DNA from 2 places in the Frigoribacterium sp. VKM Ac-2859 genome. Region 2 is predicted to be linked to the other one. Evidence: predicted binding sites of a transcription regulator. Region 2 holds the regulator's gene; the other holds the start of a gene.
The links. Region 2 encodes LexA, which represses DNA repair genes until DNA is damaged. Its sites were predicted from a motif close to TCGAACANNTGTTCGA; they were not measured.

Region 1 (14,248 bases), on a different contig from region 2:
CAGGCGGGCCAGTCCGACGGACCGGTCGACCCGGCGGCGTAGGTGTCGAGCGGCACCTGGTCGGCCTTCCAGGCCTCGATCACGGGAGCGACGATCGCCCAGCAGCGCTCGGCGACGTCGCCGCGGATCGAGAGCGTCGGGTCGTCGTGGAAGATGCCGCTGAGCACCTCGCCGTAGGGCGTGAGCTCGGGCTTGCCCAGGGTGACCGACATCGTCGACTTCTCGAGGTCGAACGGGTTGCCCGAGCCGTTCGTGGTGACGCCGAGCTCCATCGTCTCGGGGCTGATCTCGATGCGGAGCGTGTCGGGCGTCGACGAGCCGTTGAGGCCCTCGGGAAGCGCGGGGACCGGCTTGAAGGTGATGAGCACCTCTTTGCGGATCTTGGTCATGCCCTTGCCCGAACGCAGGATGAACGGCACGCCCGCCCAGCGACGGGTCTTGACCTCGAACTCGACCTCGGCGAGGGTCTCGGTCTGGCGCTCGTTGTCGACGCCGTCCTCGTCGGCGTAGGCGGGGACGTCCTTGCCGTCGATCGTGCCGGCCGCGTACTGGGCGCGACGGCTCGAGGCGACCGGGTCGGCGTCTTTGACCCAGGTGGCGCGCAGGACGCGGGCGATCTCGCTGCGCAGCTCGACCGAGTCGATGCTCGACGGGGCGTCCATCGCGATGACGGCGAGCACCTGCAGCAGGTGGCTCTGGATCATGTCGATCAGCGCGCCGGCCTTGTCGTAGTACTGGGCGCGACCCTCGAGGCCGAGGACCTCGTCGTAGAAGATCTCGACCTTCTCGATGTTCTCGCTGTTCCAGACCGGCTCGAAGAGGCGGTTGGCGAAGCGCAGGCCGATCATGTTGAGGACCGTCGCGCGACCGAGGAAGTGGTCGGTGCGGTGGATGCGCTCCTCGGGGACGATCTTGAGGAGTTCGGCGTTGAGCTCGCGGGCGCTCTCTTCGTCCGAGCCGAACGGCTTCTCGAGGGCGAGGCGCAGGCCGTCGGGCAGGTCGATCTCGGCGAGCGCCTGGATCACCTTGGTGCTGATGGCGGGCGGCAGGGCGAAGTACATGACCGGCGTGCCCTCGCTGGCCTCGAACAGGGCCTTCAGGTGCTCGACCGTGGTCGGGTCGCCCTGGATGTACCGGCTCGACGCCAGCGTCTTCTTGGCGAGGTCGCTGCCGGCGTCGCCGTTGAAGGCGGTCTTCACGACGTCGTCCCACTCTTCGGGGCTGCGCTCGCTGCGGCCGGTGCCGATGAGCTGGACGTCGACGCCGCGGTCGCTCTTGAGCAGGCTCGCGAGGCCGGGGAGCAGCAGACGCTCGGTGAGGTCTCCGCTGGCTCCGAGGATGATGAGGGTGGTGGTGTCTGTCACAGTGCAGCTTTCGTGGGAGGGCGACGATCGTGTCGTCGCTGGTCGATCAGGCGGCGGGGGTTCTCGGGGCCACGGGTGTCAACGCACAGGGGGGACGGACATTCCCGTCGACCGCCCCGGCCGCGGAGGGCACGGGTCGCGTCTCGGCGCCGGTGCCCGGTCAACCGTACTGCTCCCGGAGGGTGAGCGCCGTATCGGGGTCAGCGACCGTCGTCGGCCTCGCCGTCCTGCACGGTGTCGTGCGGGGCGGTGTCGCGGGGTGCGCTGTCGTCGTCGACCGGCCCCGTGCTGTCGGTGCCGCCCACCCGGCCGCCGGTGTCGTCGTCGTCGGCCGCGCGCCCCTCCTCGGCGGCGTCGTCCTCGGGGCGGGGCGCGGTGGTGTCGTCGGGGTCGAGCGCGGCGATGATGCGTCCGAGCGAGACGGCGATCGAGACGCCGCCGCTCGTGTCCGTGGTCGGGCGGTCCCGGTGGCGGTCGACGGCGTCCCAGAGGTCGGCGACGCGTCGCCGGGCGTCGGTGAACGCGTCGACGTCGTCGGCCCCGTGGCGTCGGATGACGGTGGCGACGCCGTGCACGGCGTGGGCGACGTCGGGCGCGAGGTCGTCGGGCATGCCGATCTGCCGGCCGATCCGGCGACCGAGGATGCCCGAGACCTCGGCGACGTCCTGCAGGTGGAACGAGACGCGCTCGTACGTGGCGAGATCCGCGTACTCCTGGCCGAGGTCGCGGCGGCGGAGCAACCACCGCGGGTTCATGCGACGGGACTCGTCCGCGTACGCGACGGTCTCGCGGACGCGGCGGAGGGTGCTCGGCAGGACGCCCACGCGACGCTCCCATTCGTCGTCCTCGAGGGGCCAGGGGGTCTCGAACACGCCGGCGACCTCGTCGGCCCGGTCGGCCAGCGAGTCCTTCACCCGGAGGAGGCGCTCCTCGGCTCGCGAGGCGTAGAGCGGCGGCACGAGCACCAGGTTGACGACGACGCCGACGACGACGCCGACGCCGATCTGCACGATGTAGCCCAGCGAGTAGGCCTCGGCGTTCGCGCCGCCGAGCAGCAGCACGAACAACCCGGCCGTGAGCACCCAGTCACGACCGGCGCCGAGCCAGCGGATGCCGGCCACGAGCACGCCGACCCCGACGACGAGCGCCACCGCCAACACGCCGGGCCGACCGTCCTGCAGCGAGAAGACCGCCGTGGCGAGGGCGATGCCGACGACCACGCCGACCAGCACCTGGAACCCCTGTCGCAGCGAGCTCTTGATGGTCGGGTACATCGCGATCACGGCGCCGAGCGGCGCGTAGTACGGGTAGTCGGCGGCGACGCCGGGCACCTGCGGCGCGATCCAGTAGGCGAGGGCCGCGGCGAGCGCCGTCTTCACGGCGAGCAGGAGGCGCGGTTGGGCCAGCAGGACGCGGGTCCAGTGGGTCGCGGTGCGGGCGTCGCGACGCAGGGCGGACCGTCGATCGGGCGAGGTGGGGCGTCGATCGGTCGGGGTGGGGCGTCGATCGGACATGCCCCGATGATGACAGGCCGTGGGACCCGAGGGACGGGCCACGGGGTGCGACGGCCGATCGGAGCGACGTACACTGGTCGAACACCTGTTCGAACGACCCGGCCGGGGGTTCAGCAGCCCGAGGTACCGACCATGAGCTTCACCCACCTGCGCGTCGCGTCGGCGTTCAGCGCCCACCACGGCACGGCGCACCCGAAGGCGCTCGTCGACGCCGCCGTCGCGGCGGGTGCCGACGCGGCGGCGATCACCGACCGGGACGGGCTGTACGGGGCGATCCGGCACGTCGGGGCCTGCCGGACGGCGGGCGTCGACCCGATCGTCGGGGTCGAGCTGGGCTGCCGGGACGACCGCGAGGGGTTCGTGGACGGTGGTGCCGTCGGAGGCGGGGCCACCGGCGGGGTCGACCGCATCGTGGTGCTGGCGCACGGGGCGCGGGGCGGCGGGCCGGCGAAGGCGGGGTGGGCGGCGCTGTGCCGGCTGATCAGCGCGTCCCACGGTCGGGCCACCCGCCGCGCCAGCGGCAGCGCCAACAGCGTGGCGACCATCGCCCGGTCCCGGGTGAGGGGCTTCGTCCAGGGCGAGACCGAGCCGGCGGCGACCGTGCTGCTGGGGCCCGACTCCGACGTGGGCCGGCTGGTCCAGGCGGGGCGTCACAGCGAGGCCGCGGCGTCGCTCGCCGACTGGGCGGCGACGCTGCCGGGCGGCGTGGTGGTCGAGGTGGTCTGCCACCTGACCGAGCCGGGCGAGAGCCGCAGCATCCGGCACGCCGCCCGCATGCTCGAGTTGGCCGACCACGTCGGGGTGCCGGCCGTGCTCACGAACGCCGTGCGGTACCTCGATCCCGACGAGGCCGTCACGGCCGACGTGCTCGACTCGGCAGGGCACCTGGCCGCCCTCGGCTCGTTCCGGCCCCAACCGAACGCCCAGGCCTACCTCAAGCGCCCCGCCGACATGCGCCGACTGGCCCGTCTGGTGAGCGACGCCTCGTCGTTGCCCCGCAGCGTCGGCGACGAGATGCTCGCCGCCACCGAACGCCTGGCCGACCGGTGCCGGCTCGACCCCGTCGCCGACCTCGGCTGGGGCCGCCCGAAGGTGCCGGAGCTCAGCGCGATCGGCGTCGACGGCGACCCCGACCAGGCGCTGTTCCGGCAGGCCCAGGCCGGCGTCACCGAACGCTTCGGCGACGCCGACCGTGCCCTGCGCGACAAGGTCGAGGACCGCATGCGCTACGAACTCGGCATCATCACCGGGTTCGGCTTCGCCGGGTACTTCCTCACCGTGGCCGACGTCTCCGCACTGATGCGCGACCTGCGGGTGCGCAACGCGGCGCGGGGATCGGGGGCGGGCAGCCTCGTCACCTACCTGCTGCGCATCTCGAACGTCGACCCGATCGAGCACGACCTGCTGTTCGAACGGTTCCTCGGCAACAAGCGCGAGACCCTGCCCGACATCGACATCGACGTCGAGGCGGCGCGGCGGCACGAGGTCTACCGGGCGATCTTCGACCGGTACGGCAGCAACCGGGTCACGCTCATGTCGATGCAGTCCACCTACCGCGGACGCGGGGCGGTGCGCGACGCCGGTCTCGCGCTGGGCCTCGACGACGAGCAGATCGACCTCGTGGCCAAGAACGTCTGGCGGTCGAACGCCCGAGACCTGCGCACGGCGATGGCCGAGAAACCCGAGCTGCGCGAGATCGCCGAACTCGCCCGGAGCAACGACCAGATCGACCTGCTCGTCGACCTCAGCGAACGGCTCGACCGTCTGCCCCGGCACATCTCGATGCACCCGTGCGGGGTCATCCTCGGCGACTCCGACCTGCTCAGCACGACCCCCGTCCAGCCCAGCGGCATCGGCCTGCCGATGAGCCAGTTCGACAAGTACGACATGAACGACGCCGGCCTGCTCAAGCTGGACGTCCTCGGCGTCCGCATGCAGAGCTCGCTCGCCTACGCCCTCGACGAGATCGAACGCGTCAACGGCCCCCGTGCCGCCCTCGCCGGTGCCCTGCCCGTCGACGTGCCCTACGTGAACCGCCAGGGTCGGATCGAGCTCGACGAGATCCCGCACGACGACGAGCCCACCTTCGAGGCGATCCGCACCACCCACACGCTCGGCATGTTCCAGATCGAGAGCCCCGGTCAGCGCGAGCTGATCGGCAAGATGCAGCCCGACCGCTACGAAGACCTCATCGCCGACATCTCGCTGTTCCGGCCCGGCCCGATGAAGGGCAACATGATCGCGCCGTTCCTCGACACCAAGCACGGATTCCAACAGCCCGACTACCTGCACCCGAGCTTCGCGTCGTTCCTCGACGACAGCTACGGGGTGGTCATCTACCACGAGCACGTGCTGCGCATCCTCGAGGCGACCATGCAGGTGTCGCTCGCCGAGGCCGACGAGATCCGACGGCACATGGGCAAGGGCGACGACGACGCGCTCGAGGCCACCTTCCGCGAGCGCACCCGCGGCAACCTCGACCCCGCGACCGGGAGGCGACGCTTCGACGACGCCGCGGTCGACCGGATCTGGGCCGCGCTCAAGGGGTTCGGGTCGTTCGGCTTCTGCAAGGCCCACGGGGCCGCGTTCGCCCTGCCGACCTACCAGAGCGCGTGGTTGAAGACCCACTACCCGGCCGAGTTCCTGGCGGGCGTCCTCACCCACGACCCGGGCATGTACCCGAAGCGGTTGCTGCTGACCGAGGCGCGACGCATGGGCGTCCCCGTGCTGCCGCTCGACGTCAACGCCTCGACCGACGTCTACCGGGTCGAGCGCCTCCGGCCGCCGGCGACCCCGATCGCGCCGACCCGGGTGGGCGACCTCGGTCTGCGGCTGTCGCTGGCCGACGTGCACGGCATCAGCGACGCCGAGCTGGCCCGGGTGGTCGTGAACCGTCCCTACGACTCGATCACCGACTTCTGGCAGCGGGCGACGCCGTCCCGATCGCTCTTAGAGCGCCTGGCGCAGGTCGGGGCGCTCGACTCGGTCGCCGGGCCCGGCCGCACCCGCGGCGACGTCCTGGCGCGGGTGCGAGCGCTCACCGGCCGGTCGTCGCGCCCGAAGGCCACCGACGTCGAGAACCAGCTCGACTTCTCGATCGACGACTCCGACACGGTGCCGACCGGCACGCCCGACGTCGACGCCCGGCAGCGGGTCGCCGACGAGCTCGACATCCTCTCGATGGAGGTCAGCGAACACGTGATCGAGAGCTACCGGCCCATGCTCGACGACCTGGGCGTGGTGCGCGCCGCCGACCTGCGCGACCACTGGAACGGCACGACCGTGCTCGTGGCGGGCATCCGCATCGCGACCCAGACCCCGCCGATGCGCAGCGGCAAACGCGTGGTCTTCATCAGCCTCGACGACGGCAGCGGCTGCTCCGACTCCACGTTCTTCGAGGAGGCCCAGGCCCGCGCCGGCTCGCTGCTGTTCGGCACACAGCTGATGGTGATCCAGGGACGCACGCGTCGCACCGGCGAGCGCGGCATCTCGCTCGAGGCCGAGAACGCGTGGGACCTCAAGGCGATGTGGCGCGACTGGAACGCGGCCCGCGCCTCCTCGTCCCTAGCCGTCGGCAACTCCTGACCCGTGTCGTCACCACGGCGGCCGGGGCCGCCGCTCGTCCGCGCACGTCGCAGCAGCCAGGAATTGCCGACACCCCGTGCGTAGGGTGGCGACATGAGCGATCAGCAGGTCAAGGGCAGCTACGTCGAGCCGGGCCAGGAGTACACCCGCGACACCAACTACATCGAAGACCGCATCACGCGCGATGCCGTCGACGGGTGGCCGGTCGAGGCCGGTCGCTACCGCCTGGTCGCCGCCCGGGCCTGCCCCTGGGCGAACCGCAGCGTCATCTCGCGACGCCTGCTCGGGCTGGAGGACGCGATCTCGCTCGGCCTGCCCGGCCCCACGCACGACGCCCGCAGCTGGACCTTCGACCTCGACCCCGACGGACGCGACCCCGTCCTCGGCATCGAACGCCTGCAGGAGGCGTTCTTCGCCCGCACGCCCGACTACCCGCGCGGCATCACCGTGCCGGCGATCGTCGACGTGCCGAGCGGCAAGGTCGTCACGAACGACTTCCCCCAGATCACCCTCGACTTCGCGACCGAGTGGACCGCCCACCACCGCGAGGGCGCCCCCGACCTCTACCCCGAGGCCCTCCGCGGCGAGATCGACGAGGTGAACGCCGTGGTCTTCCACGACGTCAACAACGGGGTCTACCGCGCCGGTTTCGCCGGGTCGCAGAAGAGCTACGAGCGGGCCTACCGCACCCTCTTCGAGCGGCTCGACTGGTTGTCCGAGCGACTGGCCGGTCAGCGCTACCTCGTGGGCGACACCATCACCGAGGCCGACATCCGGCTGTTCACCACGCTCGCCCGGTTCGACGCCGTCTACCACGGGCACTTCAAGTGCAACCGGAACAAGCTCAGCGAGATGCCGGTGCTCTGGGCCTACGCCCGCGACCTGTTCCAGACCCCCGGGTTCGGCGACACGATCGACTTCGACCAGATCAAGGCGCACTACTACGTCGTGCACTCCGACATCAACCCCACGGGCATCGTCCCGGTCGGTCCGGACGCCTCGGGATGGCTCACCGACCACGGGCGCGAGCAGCTCGGTGGCCGCCCCTTCGGCGACGGCACTCCCCCGGCACCGCCCCGCGCCGGCGAAGAGGTGCCGACGCTCGTCGGGGCCTGAGGCACCGCCTCGTGCTCGATCCCTCGGACCGGTTGCGCACCACACGCGACGAGGCCCTGGCGCTGGCCGCGCGACTGCTCGGGGACATGGAGGCGGTGGCCGCGGCCCGCGAGGGAGCCAACGTCGACGACGAGCACGACCCCGAGGGGTCCACGATCGCCTACGAACGGTCGCAGCTCGACGCCGTCCGGCGATCGGCCATCGAACGCGCCGCCGACGCCGAGGCCGCCCTGGCCCGGCTCGCCGACGGCACCTTCGGGCGCTGCGAGCGATGTGCGGCCCGGATCGGCGAGGCTCGGCTCGAGGCGCGACCCACCGCCCGACTCTGCATCGACTGCGCGAGCTGACCCGCGCCTCCTGCCGGTGCCTCGTCCCGCGCCCTCAGCGGGGGCGTCGGCGGGGGCGTCAGCCCCAGATGCGAGCGATCTGCTCGTCGAGGAACGACTCGAACCAGGCGTCGCGGTCGGTGACGACGTTGGTGAGGTGACCGAAGAGCTCGAAGCTGAGATGCCCGTAGAGGGCCGTCCAGGCGGTGATGCCCGCGGCCAGCACACCGGGGGCGACCGACGCCCCGAGGCCCTGGGCGAGCTGCGTGAACTCGTCGGCCAGGCCGGCTCGTACGGGCATCGCCCGCAACGTGGCTCCGCTCGCCGCCGCGTCGTCGACCGCCCCGAGCAGGAGCAGCCCCACCGCGATCGCCGGTTCGACGGTGTCGACGGGGGCCGCGTACCCGGGGACGGGTGAGCCGTAGAGCAGGGCGTAGCGGTGCGGGTCGGCGATCGCCCAGCGACGGGTCGCACGGGCCGTCTCGCGGAAGCGCTCCTGGTGGTCGGCCCGGTCGACGTCCTGCTCGGCCCGACGGGCGGCCTCGGCGAGGTCGACGTAGGCGTCGGTGATCAGGCGGGTCAGCAGGGCGTCGCGGCTCGGGAAGTACCGGTAGATCGCCGAGGACGCCATGCCCAGGTCGCGCGCGACGGCGCGCACCGAGAGGGCGGCCGCTCCCACCTCGGCCAGCTGCCGGTGGGCCGAGGCGAGGGCGCGCTCGACGATCTCGGTCCGTGCCCGCTCGCGGACGCCGCCCACGGCCCGGTCGCGTCCGTCGTCCCCTGCGTTCGTGGTCATGCCCCGATCCTGTCGTCCGAGAGCACGCGACACAAACGAGAGCACCGCTCTTGCGTATCGGGCCGCCCGACCCTAGGGTCAGATCCGAGAGCACCGCTCTCGCTCATCGCCCCCAGGAGGACCCCATGCCCACCCATCTCGTCGTCGGAGCCGGAGCCATCGGCACCCCCCTCGTCCGCCGCCTCGCCGAGCGGGGCGACACCGTGCGCGTCGCCACCCGCCGCGGCACCGCGATCGCCGGGGCCGCCCCGTTCACGCTCGACGCCAAGGACGCCGCCGCCCTGACGAACGCGGCCCACGGCGTCGACACGATCGTGGTCTGTTCGAACCCGCCCTACCCCGCCTGGGGCGTCGAGTGGCCGGCCATCACCACGGCCCTGATCGAGACGGCCTCCACCACAGGGGCGCGCATCGTGCTGATGGGCAACCTCTACGGCCACGGGCCGGTGTCCGAGCCCATGACCGAGCACACGCCCCTCGCCTCCGCCGAGGGGAAGGGCAGGGTGCGTGCCGACAGCTGGCAGCGGCTCCTGGCCGCGGCCGACCGGGGCGTCCGGGCCGTCGAGGTGCGCGCGAGCGACTACTTCGGGCCCGGTGCCGGGCGCAACGCCCACCTCGGCAGCGACTTCTTCGGGCCGCTCGTCGCGGGCCGCACCGCCCACGCGGTCGGCGACGTGACCCAGCCGCACGCCTGGGCGTACCTGCCCGACGTCGTCTCGACCCTCGTGGCCGCCATCGACCGCGACGAGTGGGGACGCGCCTGGCTGACGCCGCACGCCACCCACGCCTCACGGGTCGCGATCGCCGAGGAGGCGCGCCGCCGCTACGGCCTGACCGGTCGCGTCCGCCCGTGGAACCCGCTGCTGTGGGCCGGCCTGACCCGCACGGTGCCGTTCCTCCGCGAGGTGAGGGCGATGCAGTACCAGTTCGACTCGCCCTTCGTCGTGGACTCGTCCGAGAGCGAACTCCTGCTCGACATCGGACCGACCCCGTGGCCCGAGGCGCTGGACGCGACGATCGCGGCCGCCCGCGACGCCGTGCATCGGTAAGTCCTGACTCCTGTCGCCCCGCACGACGACGGCCCCTGCCCCCGGGGACGTCCCGCGACGGCGCGACGGGAAGCAGGAGTTGCCGACGGGACCGACGGTTCCCCGAGGTCACAGCAGACCCCCACGCGCCGCCCTTCCCCGACGGCCGCACGCCACCGTACGCTGACAGCACCCCGGCGACGACGCCGCACGACGGCCGACTCGCCCCGATCGACGACGATTGGTGCTCCATGACGCTGACCGCGAGCCGTCCGCCCCGCGACGTCGGGCCGCAGCGCCGGGTGGTGCGCGACTCGTGGGACCGCGCCTCACGGCACCGGCTCGATCCCGACGGCCTGCCCCGACTCGAGCTGCCCGAGGACGACCTCGACGACTGGCGTCGGGACCACCCGTTGGCACTCGCGCTGCCCGTGGTGCGTCGTCTGCTCACGGACGACGTCTCGGGCTCGGGACTGCTCGTCGCGCTGGGCGACGAGCACGGACGCCTGCTCTGGGTCGAGGGCGACCACGCGGCCCGCCGCCGCGCCGAGGACATGCTGTTCGTCGCCGGTGCGGGCTGGTCGGAGTCGCGGGTCGGCACCTCGGCCCCGGGCACCGCCCTCGTGCTCGACCGAGGCGTGCAGATCCGCGGCGACGAGCACTGGAACCACCGCGTGCGGGCCTGGAGCTGCACGGCCGTCCCGGTCCACGATCCCGTCGACGGGCACGTCATCGGAGTCGTCGACATCACGGGAGACGAGCGGGCGGCCGGCTCGTTGACGCTGCCCCTGGTCACGGCGACCGTCGCGGCCGTGGAGGCGCACCTCGCGCTCCTGGGATTCGCTGCGGTCGATCGCCTCCCGACCCGCACCCCCCGGCGGCCGGTCCGATCCGGTCCGGACTCCCCCGCCGGCCTGACGACCCTGGGCCGTGACGAAGCCGTCCTCACGGTCGGGGACGGCCGCATCGCGCTGGGTGCCCGGCACTCCGAGATCATGACCCTGCTCGCCCACCGGACCGCCGGCTACACCGCTCACGAATTGGCCGACGCGGTCTACGGCGACGTCGACGCGGTGTCCACCCTGCGCCCCGAGATGGTGCGCCTGCGGCACGTCGTCGAGGCCCTCGACCCCACGCTGGTCCCCTTGTCGCGCCCGTACCGCCTGCCCCGCCCGGTGGCCCTCGACCTCGACGCGCTCGTCGGACTCGTCGACCGCGGTGCCCACCGCGCCGCCGTGCGAGCCGACACCGGCCCGGCGCTGCCCTCGTCCACGGCGCCCGGTGTCGTGGCGCTGCGGGCCGAGGTCGCGGCGACCGTCCGGGACGCCCTGCTCACCGGCGGGTCGATCGAGAGCCTGGTGTCCTACTCGGAGTCGGACGCGGGTCGCGACGACGTGCGCGTGCTGCTCGAACTGCTACGTCGGCTTGCGCCGGGATCGCCCCGGCGGACGCACCTGGTCGCGCACCTCGAGGCGCTCGGAGGCCGGGACTGACGCGCAACCGGATGCAACCCCGCCCGACGTAGCCTGCCGCCAGCGGCGGGCGACCCCCGCCACCGACCCGACACCGTCGTCGAAAGGGACCGTCATGACCGTCACCACTCCCCCGAACACCTACGCCGCGCCGGGACGGCCCGACGCGAAGGTGGCCTTCAAGCCCCGCTACGACCACTTCATCGGCGGCGAGTACGTCGCCCCGGCGAGCGGGCAGTACTTCGAGAACCCGAGCCCGGTGAACGGCAAGGTCTTCACGGAGGTCGCCCGGGGCAACGCCGCGGACGTCGACAAGGCGGTCGAGGCCGCCTGGCGCGCGTTCGACTCGTGGAAGAAGACGACGATCGCCCAACGCGCGCTGATCCTCAACAGGATCGCCGACGTCATGGAGGCGAACCTCGAGATGCTCGCCGTCGCCGAGACCTGGGACAACGGCAAGCCCATCCGTGAGGCCCTCGCCGCCGACGTCCCGCTCGCGATCGACCACTTCCGCTACTTCGCCGGGGCGATCCGGGCGCAGGAGGGTTCGACCGGCGAGATCGACGCCGACACCGTCGCCTACCACTTCCACGAACCGCTCGGCGTGGTCGGCCAGATCATCCCCTGGAACTTCCCGCTGCTGATGGCCGTGTGGAAGCTCGCCCCCGCCCTCGCCGCCGGCAACTGCGTCGTCCTCAAGCCGGCCGAGCAGACCCCCGCGTCGATCCACGTCTTCATGGACCTCGTCAAGGACCTCCTGCCCGCCGGGGTGCTCAACATCGTCAACGGCTTCGGCGTCGAGGCCGGCGCCCCCCTGGCGAGCCACCCGAACATCCGCAAGATCGCGTTCACCGGCGAGACCACCACCGGGCGCCTGATCATGCAGATGGCGAGCGAGAACCTCATCCCGGTGACGCTCGAGCTCGGCGGCAAGAGCCCGAACGTCTTCTTCGCCGACGTCGCCGACGAACGGGACGACTTCTACGACAAGGCCCTCGAGGGCTTCTCGTTCTTCAACCTGAACTCCGGCGAGGTGTGCACCTGCCCGAGCCGGGCGCTCGTGCAGCAGTCGATCTACGACCAGTTCACCGCCGACGGCGTCGAGCGGGTGAAGAAGGTGAAGCAGGGCGACCCGCTCTCGATGGACACCATGATCGGCGCCCAGGCGTCCAACGACCAGCTCGAGAAGATCCTGAGCTACATGGACATCGGCAAGCAGGAAGGCGCGACGCTGTTGCTCGGCGGCGACCGGGCCGACCTGGGCGGCGACCTGACCGGCGGCTACTACGTCAACCCGACGATCTTCGAGGGCCGCAACTCGATGCGGATCTTCCAGGAGGAGATCTTCGGCCCCGTCCTGTCCCTGACGAGCTTCAGCGACTACGACGACGCCATCAAGATCGCCAACGACACCCTCTACGGTCTCGGTGCCGGCGTCTGGAGCCGCAACGGTGCCCAGCTCTACCGGGCCGGCCGCGACATCCAGGCCGGTCGCGTCTGGTCGAACACGTACCACCAGTACCCCGCCGGGGCGGCGTTCGGCGGCTACAAGCAGTCCGGCATCGGTCGCGAGAACCACAAGATGATGCTCGACCACTACCAGCAGACCAAGAACCTGCTGGTCAGCTACGCGGACGGTCCGATGGGCTTCTTCTGATGACGCCCGAGCAGACGGCCGCCGCCGCGCCGGCAGCGGCAGCAGCCGAGGAGGCGCGGGTCGGCGCGGTCACGCCGGCCCCGGCCTCCGGGATGGTCGCCGCCACCCCCTCCCGGGTCGACGTCTCCCCCGAGGCGGCGGCGTTCCTCGTGTCCCTGACGGCGCAGCACGGCCCGCTGATGTTCCACCAGTCGGGTGGCTGCTGCGACGGTTCGTCGCCGATGTGCTACCCCGTCGGGTTCTTCCGGGTGGGAGCCGTCGACGTCCATCTGGGCGACCTGCACGTCGACGGGATCGACCCGATCGAGGTCTACATGTCCCGGAGCCAGTTCGAGTACTGGAAGTACACGCACCTCACGATCGACGTCGTGCCGGGCCGCGGGGCCGGGTTCTCGATCGAGAGCCCGGAAGGCCGGCGGTTCCTGATCAGGTCACGACTGCTGGACGACGACGAGCTGCGGGCGTTCGGACTCGACGACGCGATGGGCGACACCCCGACCTGATCGGCCGACGCCGCCCGGGGACTCAGTCGGTCGGCGGGTGGGGCAGGGCGTAGACGCCGTGCCCCACCCGGTCGACCACTCCCTGCCGGGCGAGGACGCTCAACGTCGACAGCACGCTGCTCCGACGGTAGTCGGGCAGGGCGGCGACGATCTCGGTGGTCCGTCGGGCGCCGTTCCGCAGCACCTCGGGCACGCGGTCGGCCAGGGAGTCGCCGACGGGCGCGGCCGCCGGGGCGACGTCCGTCGGGTCGCCGGCCCGCGCCTCCTGGTCGTACTCGGCTCGGGCCTGGTCGAGGCCCTCGGCCGAGACGCGGGTGGTCGCCCCGTCGACGCCGGAGGCGTGCGCGTAGGGCGCGAGGGTGAGCGACCGGCCGACGCGGGCGTACACGGCCGACGCGCTCGTGCCCTGGTGCTCGGCGATCTCGGGGTACGACGCGCCGCCGAGCAGCAGCACCGCCTCGCCCTCGAGGCCGAGCCACTGGCCGAGGCTCGCGATCTCCCAGCCGGCGGTCGTCACGGCCGAACCCCAGACCTCGATGTCGTCGGCGTGCTCGGTGGTGAGCGTCTCGAGGTCGTCCAGCAGGTCGAGGAGTCGCCGGCGGGCGTCGTCGACGATCTCGGCCGTGAACTGCGGCGGGCGGCGAAGTTTGATCGGTCGTGACATTTGTGAAAGACTATCCAAGTTGCCTTCGTGGCACCACGACGTCGTCCGGCAGTCCGGGCGTCACATCCCCCACTTTTTTGGAGTTCCCATGGCTTTCGCAATCGTGCGCGCCGGTGGCCGTCAGGAGAAGGTCGAGGTCGGCACGATCCTGACCGTCGACCGCCTCAAGGCCGCGACCGCCGACACCGTCTCGTTCGTCCCCGTCCTGCACGTCGACGGCGAC
Region 2 (14,248 bases):
AAGCACACGCTCCTCGGGGTCGATCCAGGACTGCTCGCGCGACACGGACCCGTGCATCCCGACGTCGCCGCGTCCATGGCCGTCGGGGTTCGGGATCGGTTGGCCGCAGGCGGTCACCCGGCCGACATCGGTCTCGCGACCACCGGCGTCGCCGGTCCCGACCCCCAGGGCGGTCACGCACCCGGAACGGTCTTCGTCGGTCTGGCGGTGCCCGGTGACGTCCGCGTCGCCGAGCTCTCGCTCGCGGGCGACCGGCAGGCCATCCGAAACGCCACCGTCTCCGAATCCCTCGCAGCACTCGATCGATGGCTGGTCGAGACGAGGGAATAGCCGGCGTTTCGGTCTCGTTACATCTCTCGAGTTCACAACAGGTGCACAGTCCCCGATGGCTACAGTCGTGGTCAGTCGGTCCGAGCACCACCCGCCGTCCCCCATCTGCAACCATCCCGGCAGATGGGTCGTCCCCGAAGGAGGGTCCCATGGTCCTGGTACGTCAAGAAATCGGCGACGTCCTTCGCGACTTCCGCCTGCAGAAGGGTCGCACGCTCCGTCAGGTCGCGAGCAAGGCCAGCGTCGCCCTCGGCTACCTCAGCGAGGTCGAGCGGGGTCAGAAAGAAGCGAGTTCCGAGATCCTCGCGTCCGTCGCGGACGCCCTCGAGACGCCCATCTCGGTCATCATGCGCGAGGTCGGTGACCGCATGGCCGTCATCGAGGGGCTGAACCCGATCCCCGACACGCTTCCGGACGACCTCGTCGCCGAGTTCGACTCCGACCTCGCGGTCCGCTGACCGTCCTTCGTCGCCACGAACGCCCCCGGCTCCCGCCGGGGGCGTTCGTCGTCCGGGGTACCCTCGTCTGATGCGCAAGAGCGAGTTCGCCCGGGCCGTCGAGGACGAGTTCGGAGAAGCCTACGGTCGGGTGGTCACCCGGGATCTCGTGATCCAGTCGCTCGGTGACAGGACCGCCGACCAGGCGATCGCGCAAGGCGAGTCACCCCGCGACGTGTGGCTCGCCCTCTGCGACGCCGAGGGCGTCCCCGTGGGCCGTCGCCACGGTGTGGGGTTGCCCGAACCGACGGACTGAGGCGCAGCCCGGTCGGGCGTGTGTTCGACACGCCGAGGCCGATGGGTCGAACACCTGTTCGGACGGGTGGTAGCGTCCTCCACAAGGACGTGGACGAGCGAGTTCTACACGTCGGGCCCCCACCGCCACTGCGATGTCGGAGGTGGCCCGTAGCGTTTCTCGCATCGACGTCCCGCGTCACCGGCACTTGCCGGCGACACCAGCCTTGTCGTAGCGACGACGACCTTGCACCACCGGTCGGCGTCGACGCGACAGCCTACAGGCGCACGGACGACCACCACGAAGGAGAACGACATGCCCTCAGTTGAAAACCGCGAGAAAGCACTCGAGACGGCTCTCGCCCAGATCGACCGCCAGTTCGGCAAGGGCGCCGTCATGCGCCTCGGCAGCGACGAGCGTGCTCCCGTGGCGGTGATCCCCACCGGCTCGATCGCCCTCGACGTCGCTCTCGGCATCGGTGGCATCCCTCGTGGCCGCATCGTCGAGATCTACGGTCCCGAGTCGTCCGGTAAGACGACCCTGACCCTGCACGCCATCGCGAATGCCCAACGCAACGGCGGCATCGCTGCGTTCATCGACGCCGAGCACGCTCTCGACCCCGAGTACGCCAAGAAGCTCGGCGTCGACATCGACGCGCTGCTGGTCTCGCAGCCCGACACGGGTGAGCAGGCTCTCGAGATCGCCGACATGCTCGTCCGTTCGGGGTCGATCGACCTCGTCGTCATCGACTCGGTCGCCGCGCTCGTGCCGCGTGCCGAGATCGAGGGTGAGATGGGCGACTCGCACGTCGGTCTGCAGGCTCGACTCATGTCACAGGCATTGCGCAAGTTGACCGGTGGGCTCAGCCAGACCGGCACCACGATGATCTTCATCAACCAGCTGCGCGAGAAGATCGGTGTCTTCTTCGGCAGCCCCGAGACGACGGCCGGCGGAAAGGCGCTCAAGTTCTACGCGTCCGTGCGTCTCGACATCCGCCGCATCGAGACGTTGAAGGACGGTACCGACGCGGTCGGCAACCGCACCCGCGTCAAGGTCGTCAAGAACAAGATGGCTCCGCCCTTCAAGCAGGCCGAGTTCGACATCCTCTACGGTGTGGGCATCTCGCGCGAGGGCAGCCTCATCGACTTCGGTGTCGAGCACGGCATCGTCCGCAAGTCGGGTGCCTGGTACACGTACGAAGGCGACCAGCTCGGTCAGGGCAAAGAGAACTCGCGCAACTTCCTCATCAAGAACGCCGCCATCGCTCAAGAGATCGAGCAGAAGATCCTCGCCAAGCTCGGAGTCGGTGGTGCCAAGCCCGTCGAAGCGCCCGTCGAGTCGATCGAGGCCAAGATCGCCGCTCGCAAGGGCGCATGACCACGCGCGACGACGACGCCACGGGGGCGGGTCCCGCTGTCGACGGCGTCGACAGCGGGCGGCTCGCGCCGGTCACGCCCCTCTTCGGTGTTGCGACCGGATCGTCGACGTCCGGCGAGAGGGTCGCTCCAGCGGCTTCGGACGCTCCGTCCCACGATTCCGAAGCCGTCCTGACGGCCATCAGCGCCCACTGGGTCGGCGACGCGTCCCCGCTGGCCTCGGAGGCCGACCACCCGTCCGCGCGAGGTTCTCGAGCGGGCGCGGCCGGTCGGCCCAAGGCCACCGGGTTCGACGATCAGCCCGACGACGGGCCGGAGGACCTCGAAGCGCAGAAGCGACGGGCGGAGAACGTCAGCCTGCACGCCCTCTCGCGCCGTGGTGTGTCTTCTCACGAGATGGAGAAGCTGCTTCTCTCGCGTGACCTCGATGAATCGGTCGTCGCCGACGAGATCGCTCGGCTCGAGCGGGTGGGCCTGCTCGACGACAGCGAACTGGCCGCGACCCTGGTCCGGTCGAAGCAAGAGCGCAAGGGGCTGGGCCGCGGGGCCGTCACGTCCGAACTACGCGCCCGTGGAATCGATCCGTCGATCATCGACGAGGCGCTGTCCGACACGGACGACGACGAAGAGCAAGAACGTGCCGACGAATGGGCTCGCAAACGGGCCGGTTCGTTGCGCGGGCTCGACCGCGAGACGGCGGAGCGTCGTCTCAACGGGTACCTGATGCGCCGCGGGTACCGCTCCGAGGTCGTGCGTCGTGCCATCGAGAAGGCCCTGCCTCGGGGTGGCAGCGGTCGGGGCGGCGTCCGCTTCGAGTGATCCGCTCGGGGGTGGCGGCGATCTACACTGAGTCACCATGACGACGGTCGCCACCACCAGCATCCCCTCGCCCGTCGACGGCCCGGCCCGCACGTACGAGGTCCGTACCTTCGGGTGCCAGATGAACGTGCACGATTCGGAGCGGTTGAGTGGTTCACTCGAGGCGGCCGGCTACGTGGCCGCCGACGGAGCCGAGGCCGACATCGTCGTCATCAACACCTGCGCAGTACGCGAGAACGCCGACAAGAAGCTCTACGGGACCCTGGGGACCCTCGCCGGCCTGAAGAAGAAGCACGAAGGCATGCAGATCGCCGTCGGCGGGTGCCTGGCCCAGAAAGACAAGGACGTCATCCTCGACAGGGCGCCGTGGGTCGACGTCGTCTTCGGTACGCACAACATGGGTGCCCTGCCCACGCTGCTCGAACGCGCGCGGCACAACGACGAGGCCCAGCTCGAGATCCTCGAAGCGCTCGACGTCTTCCCTTCGACCTTGCCGACCAAGCGCGAGTCCACGCACAGCGGCTGGGTCTCGATCTCGGTCGGCTGCAACAACACCTGCACCTTCTGCATCGTCCCTTCGCTCCGAGGCAAGGAGAAGGACCGCCGCCCCGGCGACATCCTCGCCGAGGTCGGGGCGCTCGTCGACGACGGGGCCGTCGAGGTGACGCTGCTCGGGCAGAACGTGAACTCGTACGGTGTCGAGTTCGGCGATCGACTCGCCTTCGGCAAGTTGCTGCGGGCCGTCGGCGCGATCCCCGGGCTCGAGCGGGTGCGCTTCACCAGCCCGCACCCGGCGTCCTTCACCGACGACGTCATCGCCGCCATGGCCGAGACGCCCGCTGTGATGCCCCAGTTGCACATGCCCCTGCAATCGGGGTCCGACCGGGTGTTGCGGGCCATGCGACGCAGCTACCGCAGCGAGAAGTTCCTCGGCATCATCGATCGTGTGCGCGCGGCCATGCCCGACGCCGCGATCAGCACCGACATCATCGTCGGGTTCCCCGGCGAGACCGAGGACGACTTCGCCGAGACCCTCCGGGTCGTCGAGCGATCCCGGTTCGCCTCGGCGTTCACGTTCCAGTACTCGGTGCGCCCCGGGACGCCCGCGGGCGAGATGGCCGACCAGATCCCGAAGGCCGTCGTCCAAGAACGGTTCGAGCGGTTGACGGCGGTTCAGGATCGCATCTCCGCCGAAGAGAACCGTCGCCAGGTCGGGCGTCCCGTCGAGGTCCTCGTGGCCACCGGCGAGGGGCGGAAGGACGCCTCCACCCACCGTCTCTCGGGTCGCGCCGAAGACAGCCGTCTCGTCCACTTCGAGGTGCCGACGGGTGCTGCCGTTCCGCGACCCGGCGACGTCGTCAGCGTGAGGATCACCGACGCCGCGCCGTTCTACCTGCTCGCCGATGCGGTCGAGGGGCCCGAATCCCTCTACGAGGTCCGTCGCACGCGGGCGGGCGATGCCTGGGACGCCGCGCAGGCCGCCTCGTGCGGGGTGCCGTCCGGGGGTGACGCGACCCGCCCCTCCTCGGCTCGGCCGGCGAGGGTGAGCCTCGGTCTGCCCACGCTGCGGGTGGCGACGACGCCGATCTACAGCACGACCGACGACCTCCGCTGACGTGCTGGTCGCGATCGTCGGGGCGACCGGCACGGGGAAGTCCGCCTTCTCGCTGGACCTCGCCGAGGCACTGTCCGCCCGGGGCGAGACGGTCGAGATCGTCAACGCGGACGCCATGCAGCTCTACCGGGGCATGGACGTCGGCACGGCCAAACTGCCGGTCGCCGAACGGCGAGGCTTCGCGCATCATCTCCTCGACGTCCTCGACGTCACCGACGAGGCGAGCGTCGAGTGGTATCAACGCGAAGCCAGGGACCTCATCGACGGCATCGTCGCGCGAGGGGCGGTGCCGGTCCTCGTCGGCGGGTCCGGGCTCTACGTCTCGAGCGTGTTGTTCGACTTCCGGTTCCCCGGCACCGATCCTGCGATCCGGAGTCGCTACGAAGCGATCGCCGACGAGCGGGGAGCAGGGGCGCTGTACGACTTGTTGAGAGAGCGCGATCCGGCGTCCGCCACGTCGATCGGGCCATCCAACGCCAGGCGTCTCGTCCGGGCGCTCGAGGTCGGGGACCTCACCGGACGTCCCCTCTCGGGAACGCTGCCCGAGAAGTCGTCACCGTGGCGGCCGTCGAGCGTCTTCGGCGTGGCCGAGGAGCGCCCCGTGCTCGTCGAACGTCTCGACCGACGCGTCGACCAGATGTGGCGAGACGGTCTCGTCGACGAGGTACGGGGTCTGCTTCCCCTCGGGCTCGAGCGAGGGGTCACGGCGAGCCGGGCGATCGGTTACGCGCAGGCCGTCGCCCAGATCCGGGGTGAGCTCGGCGAGGGGGACGCCATCGATGCCACGGCGGCCCTCACCCGTCGCTACGCCCGCCGCCAGGCGAGCTGGTTCCGCCGGTACGACGACGTCGAGTGGTCCCGCTCGGGCGACGCCCAGGCGGTCGACCGGGCCGTGGCTAGAATCCTGGGGTGACCACCACGCTGCAGTTCACCAAGGGGCACGGCACGGGCAACGACTTCGTCTTGTTCACCGATCCCGATGCGGGCACCGACCTGAGCCCCGTCATGATCCGGGCCCTGGCGGACCGGAGGTTCGGGGTGGGCGGGGACGGGGTCATCCGTGCGGTCCGCACGGCGGCTTTGTCCACCGAGGCGGGCCTGCTCGAGACCGAGCCGCGCGCCGAGTGGTTCATGGACTACCACAACGCCGACGGCAGCCCGGCCGAGATGTGCGGCAACGGCATCCGTGTCTTCGCGCGCTACCTCCTCGAGCGGGGGCTGGTCCAGCTGGGCGAGGACGACGTGCTCGTCGTCGGCACGCGGGCCGGCGCGCGTGAGGTGCGTCGTGACGGCACGGGCTTCCGCGTCGACCTGGGGCCGTGGAGGCTCGGCGACGACGATCCGGTCGTGCGGGCGCGCGAGCTGCACGCGGCGCGTCCCGGCCTGCCGATCTCGGTGGGCAACCCCCACGTGGTGGTGGCACTCGCCGGCGACGACGAACTGGACGGTCTCGACCTGACCTACGTGCCGATCGTCGACCCGGCCCCGGCCGACGGGGCGAACGTCGAGTTCGTGGTCCCGGCGGACCCGCTCGTGGTCGACGGGCTGGGTCGCATCCGCATGCGTGTCCACGAGCGCGGCAGCGGCGAGACCCTGTCGTGCGGCACCGGTGCGGCAGCGGCCGCCCTGGCGACGCGGTACTGGGCAGGAGCCTCGGCACCCGAGGCCTGGTTGGTCGAGGTTCCCGGCGGCGTCGTGGGCGTGTCGGTGAGTCATCACGCCGATGGTGAGCACGTCTCACTCAGCGGGCCGGCCGAACTGGTCTTCACCGGCGCGCTCGAACTCTGAGCCGCGCCGGGGGCGGCGTCCAGATCTCGGCGAGAAGTCCGATCAGTCGGCGTCGCTGAGTCGCTCGGCACGCAAGATCCGGTATCCCTTGCTGGTGGAGGCGCGGGTCACGTCCACGACGCCGGTCATGGTCTCGTTCATCCAGCGCTGCAGGGAGTCGGCTCCCAGGTTCTTCTGCACGACCAGCCACGCGTCCGACCCCGCGTCGAGGCGGGGGAGCCACCGTTCGAGCAGGGAGTGCAGTTCGGCCTTGCCGACCCGGATCGGCGGATTCGACCAGATCGTCGCGAAGCGGAGATCGTCGGGAACACCGTCGGGGGTCACGGCGTTGACGTTCTCGAGGCCGACCGACCGCGCGTTCTCGCGCACGAGGTCGAGCACTCTCTCGTTCACGTCGACGGCCCAGACCGTCGCGTCGGGTGACGACAACGCGAGGCTCAGTGTGATGGGGCCCCACCCGCACCCGACGTCCAACAGATGGCCCGCCCTCGGCGGCGTCGGCGTGCCCGCCAGCAGGACCGAGGTGCCCGGGTCGACGCGGCCGGGGCTGAAGACGCCGGCAGCCGTGGTCAGGGTCAGCTCCCGGCCTGCGAGGACGACCTCGATCGTCCGGGGCTTGGCCTCGCTGCCGGGCTGGGGGGAGAAGTAGTGCTCGCTGGCCATGGTCGCCAACCTACCGAACATCCGGCAGGGCCTCGCTCCCTGCTCTCCGCACACCGAAAGGGTTAGTATCACCCCGATGACAGACCACACCACGACCCCGCTCGATCCGGAGCGGAACGACCAGCCCGACGACGTCGTCGCGCGCGTGCTCGATCGTGCAGCCCAGAGGGCATCCGGCTACACCGTGTTCTCGCCGGCTCAGGCCATCCAGACCCGCTCGTTGCACCACGACGGCGACTCCGACGGCGATCAGTCCGAGCGCGACGACCGCCAGGCGCTCCGCCGCGTGGCGGGCCTGTCGACCGAACTGCAGGACGTCACCGAGGTCGAGTACCGACAGTTGCGCCTCGAGAACGTCGTCCTGATCGGCGTCTACTCTCAGGGGTCGATGGCGGACGCCGAGAACTCCCTTCGCGAGCTCGCTGCCCTGGCCGAGACGGCGGGGGCGGTCGTGCTCGACGGACTGCTGCAGCGACGGCCGAACCCGGACCCGAGCACCTACCTGGGCAAGGGCAAGGCCGAAGAACTGCGGGGAACGGTCGCGGCCCTCGGCGCGGACACCGTCATCGCCGACACCGAACTGGCCCCCAGCCAGCGACGCGCCCTCGAGGACGTCGTCAAGGTCAAGGTGATCGACCGCACGGCCGTCATCCTCGACATCTTCAGCCAGCACGCCAAGAGCCGGGAGGGCAAGGCGCAGGTCGAACTGGCCCAACTCGAGTACCTCCTGCCCCGTCTCCGCGGTTGGGGCGAGTCGATGTCCCGCCAGGCCGGTGGACAAGTCGGAGGCGCGGGTGCCGGAATGGGCAGCCGCGGGCCCGGTGAGACCAAGATCGAGCTCGACCGGCGCCGCATCCACACCCGCATGGCCCGGCTCCGCAAGCAGATCAAAGAGATGAAGCCTGCCCGCGACGCCAAGCGAGCCAACCGTGACCGCAACGAGGTGCCCACCGTCGCCATCGCCGGGTACACGAACGCCGGGAAGTCCAGCCTCCTGAACCGGTTGACGAGCGCGGGCGTCCTCGTCGAGAACGCGCTGTTCGCGACCCTGGACGCGACGGTCCGCAAGAGCGTGACGGCTGATGGTCGTCCCTTCACGTACGCCGACACCGTCGGATTCGTCCGGAACCTCCCTCACCAGCTGGTCGAGGCATTCCGATCGACGCTCGAGGAGGTCGAGGCGTCCGACGTCATCGTGCACGTCGTCGACGGGTCGCACCCCGACCCCGCCGCCCAGCTCGCCACCGTCCGAGACGTCATCGCCGAGGTCGACGGTCGCGACATCGCCGAGATCGTCGTCTACAACAAGAGCGACCTCGTCGACGACGACCAGCGTCTCGTCCTGCTCGGACTCGAGCCGACGGCGGTCTTCGTCTCGGCACGGACAGGTGAGGGCATCGACGAGCTGCTGGCCCGCATCGCAGCCGTCCTGCCCGAACCCGAGATCGAGCTCGACCTGTTGGTGCCGTACGACCGCGGCGACGTCGTCTCCCACCTCCACGACTCGGGCCGCATCGTCAGCACGGACTACGAGGAAGAGGGCACCCGGGTCCACGCCCGGGTCTACCCGAGTGACGTCGCCGGGCTCACGCCCTACGTGGCTCCCGTGGGCGTGGGGCGCTGACGCCGAGCCCCACGTCCTCGAACGACGAAGCGCCGACCACCTGTGGTGGTCGGCGCTTCGTCGTGCGCGGGGCGGGTCGCGACCGCCGAGAGACGATCAGACGGAGCGCAACACGGCGACGACCTTGCCGAGGATCTGCGCATGGTCGCCGACGATGGGTTCGAACGCGCTGTTCCGGGGAAGCAGCCAGGTGTGGCCGTCTCTCTGGCGGAACACCTTGACGGTCGCTTCGTCGTCGAGCATGGCCGCGACGATGTCGCCGTTCTCGGCGTCCTGCTGCTGCCTCACGACGACCCAGTCCCCGTCGCAGATCGCCGCGTCGATCATCGAGTCGCCGACCACCCGCAACATGAACAGTTCGCCCTTGCCGACGAGTTGACGCGGCAGGGGCATCACGTCCTCGATCTGCTGCTCGGCCGTGATGGGGATGCCGGCGGCGATCCGTCCGACCATGGGGACGTGAGCCGTGTCGCCGTCGTCACTCGTCGTGAAGACGGTGGCCGGGGCCGCCGCCGGCGCCGTCGCGTCCATGAGGACCTCGAGGGCTCGGGGTCGGTTCGGGTCGCGGCGGATCTTGCCGGCGAGTTCGAGCTGGTTCAGCTGGTGCGTGACGCTCGACAGGGACTTGAGGCCGACGGCGTCGCCGATCTCGCGCATGCTCGGGGGATACCCGCGGTGTCCGATGCTCTCGGTGATCGCGGCGAGTATCGACTCCTGCTTCGCCGTCAACTCCTTGCGGTGGAGGACAGCCGGATCGAGCTGACGGGGGGCGTCGGTGGCCGCCTGCGGGGTGCGCTTCGGGTCGCTCATGGGTCTCCTGCCGTCGATGTCGGTGGTCCCTGTTTGACTCTTACCACCGATCGAAACCGTATCCGATCGGGCGGTGTCGACAAAACACATGTTCGAGTGTGTCGCGTTATCGCCTCCCGATCCACAGCGATTCCGTCCGGTGATACCTGTCGCGGGGGTTGAAAGCCTCGGCAATCGAATGTATGTTCGGAACACGTCTTCGTGCCCGGCATTCCCGGCCGAGTGCCGGGCACGAACTCGTCCCCTGTCTTCCACGGTGAAAGGACCACCTCATGAGCGTCACCTCAGCATCAGCAGTTGCGTCCCCCGTCGACTCGACCCGAGTCGTGCGCACGCGTCTGCGCATCACCCGGCGGGGCCGCGCGGTCGTCGCCGCGCTCGTCGCGGTCCCGCTCGTCGTCGTGGCGGGTGCGCTCGTTCTCAACGGTGGCGGCGCCGTCGCGTCCGACACGACGGGTCGCGCGGACTTCCAGCACGTGACCGTCGACGGTGGCGAGACGCTCTGGCAGGTCGCGTCCGAGATCGACCCCGACGCCGATCCTCGCGACGTCATCGCCGACCTCGTCTCGCTCAACAACCTGCCGAGCGCCGAGGTCTCCGCCGGGCAGAGCCTCGCCGTCCCCGCTCAGTACACTCGCTGAACTGCCGCCGCCGACGAGGTGGGTGGTCCGGCCCACTGACATCGTGTTCGTTCGGTGGCGACCGACCCGACACACCGTCGGCCCGCCCGTACGATGGTGGGGTGTCCTTCAGTCTCGACGACCTGCCCATCCGTGACGACCTCCGGGGGCTGACGCCCTACGGCGCTCCCCAGAAGAAGGTCCCGGTCGCTCTCAACGTCAACGAGAACACGCATCCCATCCCCGAGGACGTCGCTCGCGACATCGTCGAGTCGGTGGCCCGGGCGGTCCTCGACGTCAACAGGTACCCCGATCGTGAGTTCACGACGCTGCGCGACTCGCTGGCGGCCTACCTCGGGCACGATCTGACCCGCGACAACATCTGGGCGGCGAACGGCTCCAACGAGGTCATCCAGCAGCTCCTCCAGGCCTTCGGAGGCCCAGGCCGCTCCGTCCTGGGGTTCCCCCCCACGTATTCGATGCACTCGATCATCGCCACGGGCACCGGCAGCCGCTGGATCGAGGGTCGTCGTGACGAGGGGTTCCGCATCTCGCCCGAGACCGCGATCTCCGAGATCGAGCGCACCCGTCCCGACATCGTCTTCTTCTGCGGACCGAACAACCCCACGGGCACCCCTCTCGATCTCGCCACGATCGAGGCTGCCTACGACGCGACGGACGGCATCGTCTTTGTCGACGAGGCCTACGCCGAGTTCATGCCGGCCGACCAGCCGACGGCACTGACCCTCCTGGCCGGCCGCGAACGTCTGGTCGTGTCCCGCACGATGAGCAAGGCGTTCGCGTTCGCCGGTGCCCGGGTCGGCTACCTGGCCGCGCACCCGGCCGTGGCCGACGCGCTGCGTCTGGTGCGCCTCCCGTACCACCTCTCGTCCCTGACGCAGGCGGCGGCCGTCGCAGCGCTCTCGCACGCGAGCGAGATGCTCGCCATGGTCGACGACATTAAGGCACAGCGTGATCGCATCGTGCACGAGTTGACCGAGCTCGGGTACGAGCCGTGGCCCACCTGGTCGAACTTCGTCCTCTTCGGCGGGGTCGATGATCCGACCGACGTCTTCGAGCGCCTGCTCGAGCGGGGCGTCATCGTCCGCAACCTGGGCATCCCGAACCACCTGAGGGTCAGTGCAGGCACCGAGGCCGAGACCACCGCGTTCCTCGAGGCGCTCCGCGACATTAGGCTCTCTTCGTGACCGAGACGACCCGCGCCGCCCGTACCGCTTCCCTCTCGCGCGAGACGAGCGAGTCCAGCATCGCCCTCGCCCTCGACCTCGACGGTTCGGGCCGATCGACGATCGACTCGTCGGTGCCGTTCTTCGACCACCTCCTGACGGCGTTGTCGAAGCACTCCCTGATCGACCTCGAGGTCACCGCGAAGGGCGACACGCACATCGACGTCCACCACACCGTCGAAGACATCGGCATCACGTTCGGCACCGCGCTGAAGCAGGCGCTCGGCGACAAGTCGGGCATCTCGCGCTACGGTGACGCGCTCGTCCCGCTCGACGAGGCCCTCGTGCAGGCGGTCGTCGACGTGTCGGGGCGTCCGTACCTCGTCCACACGGGCGAGCCGGAGGGGTTCGAGTACCACCTCATCGGCGGGCACTTCACCGGCTCGATGGTCCGCCACGTCTTCGAGGCGATCACCTTCCACGCCGGCATCACCGTCCACGTCCGTGTGCTGGGCGGGCGTGATCCGCACCACATCGCCGAGGCCGAGTTCAAGGCGTTCGCCCGGGCGCTCCGCCAGGCGGTCCAGCCCGACCCGCGCGTCAGTGGCATCCCGTCGACGAAGGGCGCCCTGTGAGCGGCGCGCGTCCCTCCGTCGTCGTCCTCGACTACGGCAGCGGCAACGTCCACTCGGCCGTCAAGGCGCTCGAGTTGGCGGGTGCCGACGTCGAGTTGACGTCCGATCGCGCCCGGGTGCAGGCGGCCGACGGCCTCTTCGTCCCCGGTGTCGGCGCGTTCGCAGCCGTCATGAGCCAGCTCGAGTCCGTGCGAGGTGGCGAGCTGATCGACCGACGGCTGGCCGGCGGGCGTCCGGTCATGGGCATCTGCGTGGGCATGCAGGTCTTCTTCGAGGGCGGCGTCGAACGCGGCAACAGCACCGGTGGCCTCGGGGCGTGGCCCGGGGTGGTCGACGAACTGAAGGCTGACGTCCTGCCGCACATGGGCTGGAACACCGTCGACGTGCCCGAGGGCAGCGTGCTCTTCGACGGGGTGGCCGACGAGCGGTTCTACTTCGTCCACTCGTTCGCCGCACAAGAGTGGTCCCTCGACGTGATCCGACCCTTCACCGAACCGCACGTCACCTGGGCCGATCACGGCGGCCGTTTCGTCGCCGCCGTCGAGAACGGCCCGCTCTGGGCGACGCAGTTCCACCCCGAGAAGTCGGGCCGGCCGGGCATCCGGCTGCTCTCGAACTGGCTCGGCACCCTCTGACCCCGGCGCGACCGACCCGATCGCGCCTCCTGACCCTGCGGTGCCCGGCGCCGTGAGAGAGACGACATGAGCGAGTTCTGCACCACCCCCGCCCTGACCCTGTTCCCCGCCGTCGACGTGGCGGGCGGTCAGGCCGTGCGCCTGACCCAGGGTGAGGCCGGCAGCGAGACGAACTACGGCGACCCGGTCTCGGCAGCCGACGACTGGGCGAGCCAGGGCGCTGAATGGCTGCACCTGGTCGACCTCGACGCCGCCTTCGGGCGCGGAGACAACCGCGCCGTCATCAAGAGGGTCATCAAGCAGGTCAAGGGCGTCAACGTCGAGCTCAGCGGTGGCATCCGCGACGACAAGTCCCTCGAGGACGCGTTGAGCACCGGCGTGAAGCGCATCAACCTCGGCACCGCGGCCCTCGAGAACCCCGAGTGGGCCGCCCACGTCATCGCCGAGTACGGCGAGGCGGTGGCCGTCGGGCTCGACGTCCGGGGCACCACGCTGGCGGCGCGGGGTTGGACCGAAGAGGGCGGCGATCTCTGGGCCGTCCTCGCGCGGCTCGAAGAGGCCGGCTGTGCGCGCTACGTCGTGACCGACGTGACGAAGGACGGCACGCTCCAGGGTCCCAACGTCGACCTGTTGCGTCAGGTGATGGAGCACACCGATCGTCCGGTGATCGCCTCGGGGGGCATCTCGAGCCTCGACGACCTCGTGGCTCTCCGTGAGCTCGTGCCGCAGGGGCTCGAGGGCGCCATCGTCGGCAAGGCGCTCTACTCGGGAGCCTTCACCCTCGGCGCAGCCCTCGACGTCGCGTCGAACTGATGACGACCGCGCCGGGCGGACCGGGGCACGCACACGACGATCCCGGTCCCGGCGGAGACAGCGCCGGGCGGCCGTGGGCCGGGCGAACCTTCGACCATCACGACACGGCGCACGCCGGAGACGACGGGTGCGCCGACCCGGACCTGCTCGACGCCCTCCTCGGGTTCCGCGAGGGGCGGCTCGGAGAGAGCGACGTCGTCGACGCCCTCCGTCCGGCGCGCCTGCTCGTGCCTCTGGTCGCCGTGGCGGGGGACGAAGGTCTCGACGACCACGGTCGCCGCGTCGACAAGACGCAGGAGCTCTCCATCGTCACGGTCTCCGGTCCGGACGGCCGGGACGTGTTGCCGGCATTCACCTCGGTAGAGACCTTGACGCGGTGGCGTCCCGCTGCCCGACCGGTGCCGGTGGAGGCTCGGCGCGTGGCCCTCGCGGCCGCCTCGGAGTCGACCGACCGCATCGTGGTCGACCCTGGATCGATCACCGAGTTCGGTCTGCGTCGTCCGGCCGTCTGGGCCGTCGCGCAAGACCTCCCGTGGGTGCCGAGCCACCACGACGAAGACGTCCTGCGCGCGTTCCTCGACGCGTCACGTGACGAGGAGGC

Region 1: a site for LexA is predicted at 2,956-2,971, ahead of HQQ78_RS02725 (DNA polymerase III subunit alpha). Genes of this name have one in related genera too.

What each region holds. Positions count from the first base shown of each region.
Region 1 is NZ_JABMLC010000001.1:581,698-595,945, forward strand. It holds gene HQQ78_RS02715 (glucose-6-phosphate dehydrogenase) at 1-1,364, opposite strand, end outside; gene HQQ78_RS02720 (aromatic acid exporter family protein) at 1,565-2,878, opposite strand; gene HQQ78_RS02725 (DNA polymerase III subunit alpha) at 3,011-6,463, shown strand; gene HQQ78_RS02730 (glutathione S-transferase family protein) at 6,557-7,579, shown strand; gene HQQ78_RS02735 (TraR/DksA family transcriptional regulator) at 7,591-7,926, shown strand; gene HQQ78_RS02740 (TetR/AcrR family transcriptional regulator) at 7,985-8,701, opposite strand; gene HQQ78_RS02745 (NAD-dependent epimerase/dehydratase family protein) at 8,827-9,750, shown strand; gene HQQ78_RS02750 (GAF domain-containing protein) at 9,981-11,222, shown strand; gene HQQ78_RS02755 (aldehyde dehydrogenase family protein) at 11,317-12,858, shown strand; gene HQQ78_RS02760 (DUF779 domain-containing protein) at 12,951-13,361, shown strand; gene HQQ78_RS02765 (hypothetical protein) at 13,384-14,025, opposite strand; gene rplU (50S ribosomal protein L21) at 14,114-14,248, shown strand, end outside.
Region 2 is NZ_JABMLC010000002.1:21,134-35,381, reverse strand. It holds gene HQQ78_RS08060 (CinA family protein) at 1-330, shown strand, start outside; gene HQQ78_RS08055 (helix-turn-helix domain-containing protein) at 480-788, shown strand; gene HQQ78_RS08050 (DUF3046 domain-containing protein) at 859-1,083, shown strand; gene recA (recombinase RecA) at 1,378-2,439, shown strand; gene HQQ78_RS08040 (regulatory protein RecX) at 2,436-3,257, shown strand; gene miaB (tRNA (N6-isopentenyl adenosine(37)-C2)-methylthiotransferase MiaB) at 3,295-4,872, shown strand; gene miaA (tRNA (adenosine(37)-N6)-dimethylallyltransferase MiaA) at 4,874-5,785, shown strand; gene dapF (diaminopimelate epimerase) at 5,782-6,660, shown strand; gene HQQ78_RS08020 (class I SAM-dependent methyltransferase) at 6,703-7,323, opposite strand; gene hflX (GTPase HflX) at 7,400-8,947, shown strand; gene lexA (transcriptional repressor LexA) at 9,044-9,757, opposite strand; gene HQQ78_RS08005 (hypothetical protein) at 10,030-10,398, shown strand; gene HQQ78_RS08000 (histidinol-phosphate transaminase) at 10,500-11,585, shown strand; gene hisB (imidazoleglycerol-phosphate dehydratase HisB) at 11,582-12,199, shown strand; gene hisH (imidazole glycerol phosphate synthase subunit HisH) at 12,196-12,834, shown strand; gene priA (bifunctional 1-(5-phosphoribosyl)-5-((5-phosphoribosylamino)methylideneamino)imidazole-4-carboxamide isomerase/phosphoribosylanthranilate isomerase PriA) at 12,901-13,647, shown strand; gene HQQ78_RS07980 (SseB family protein) at 13,647-14,248, shown strand, end outside.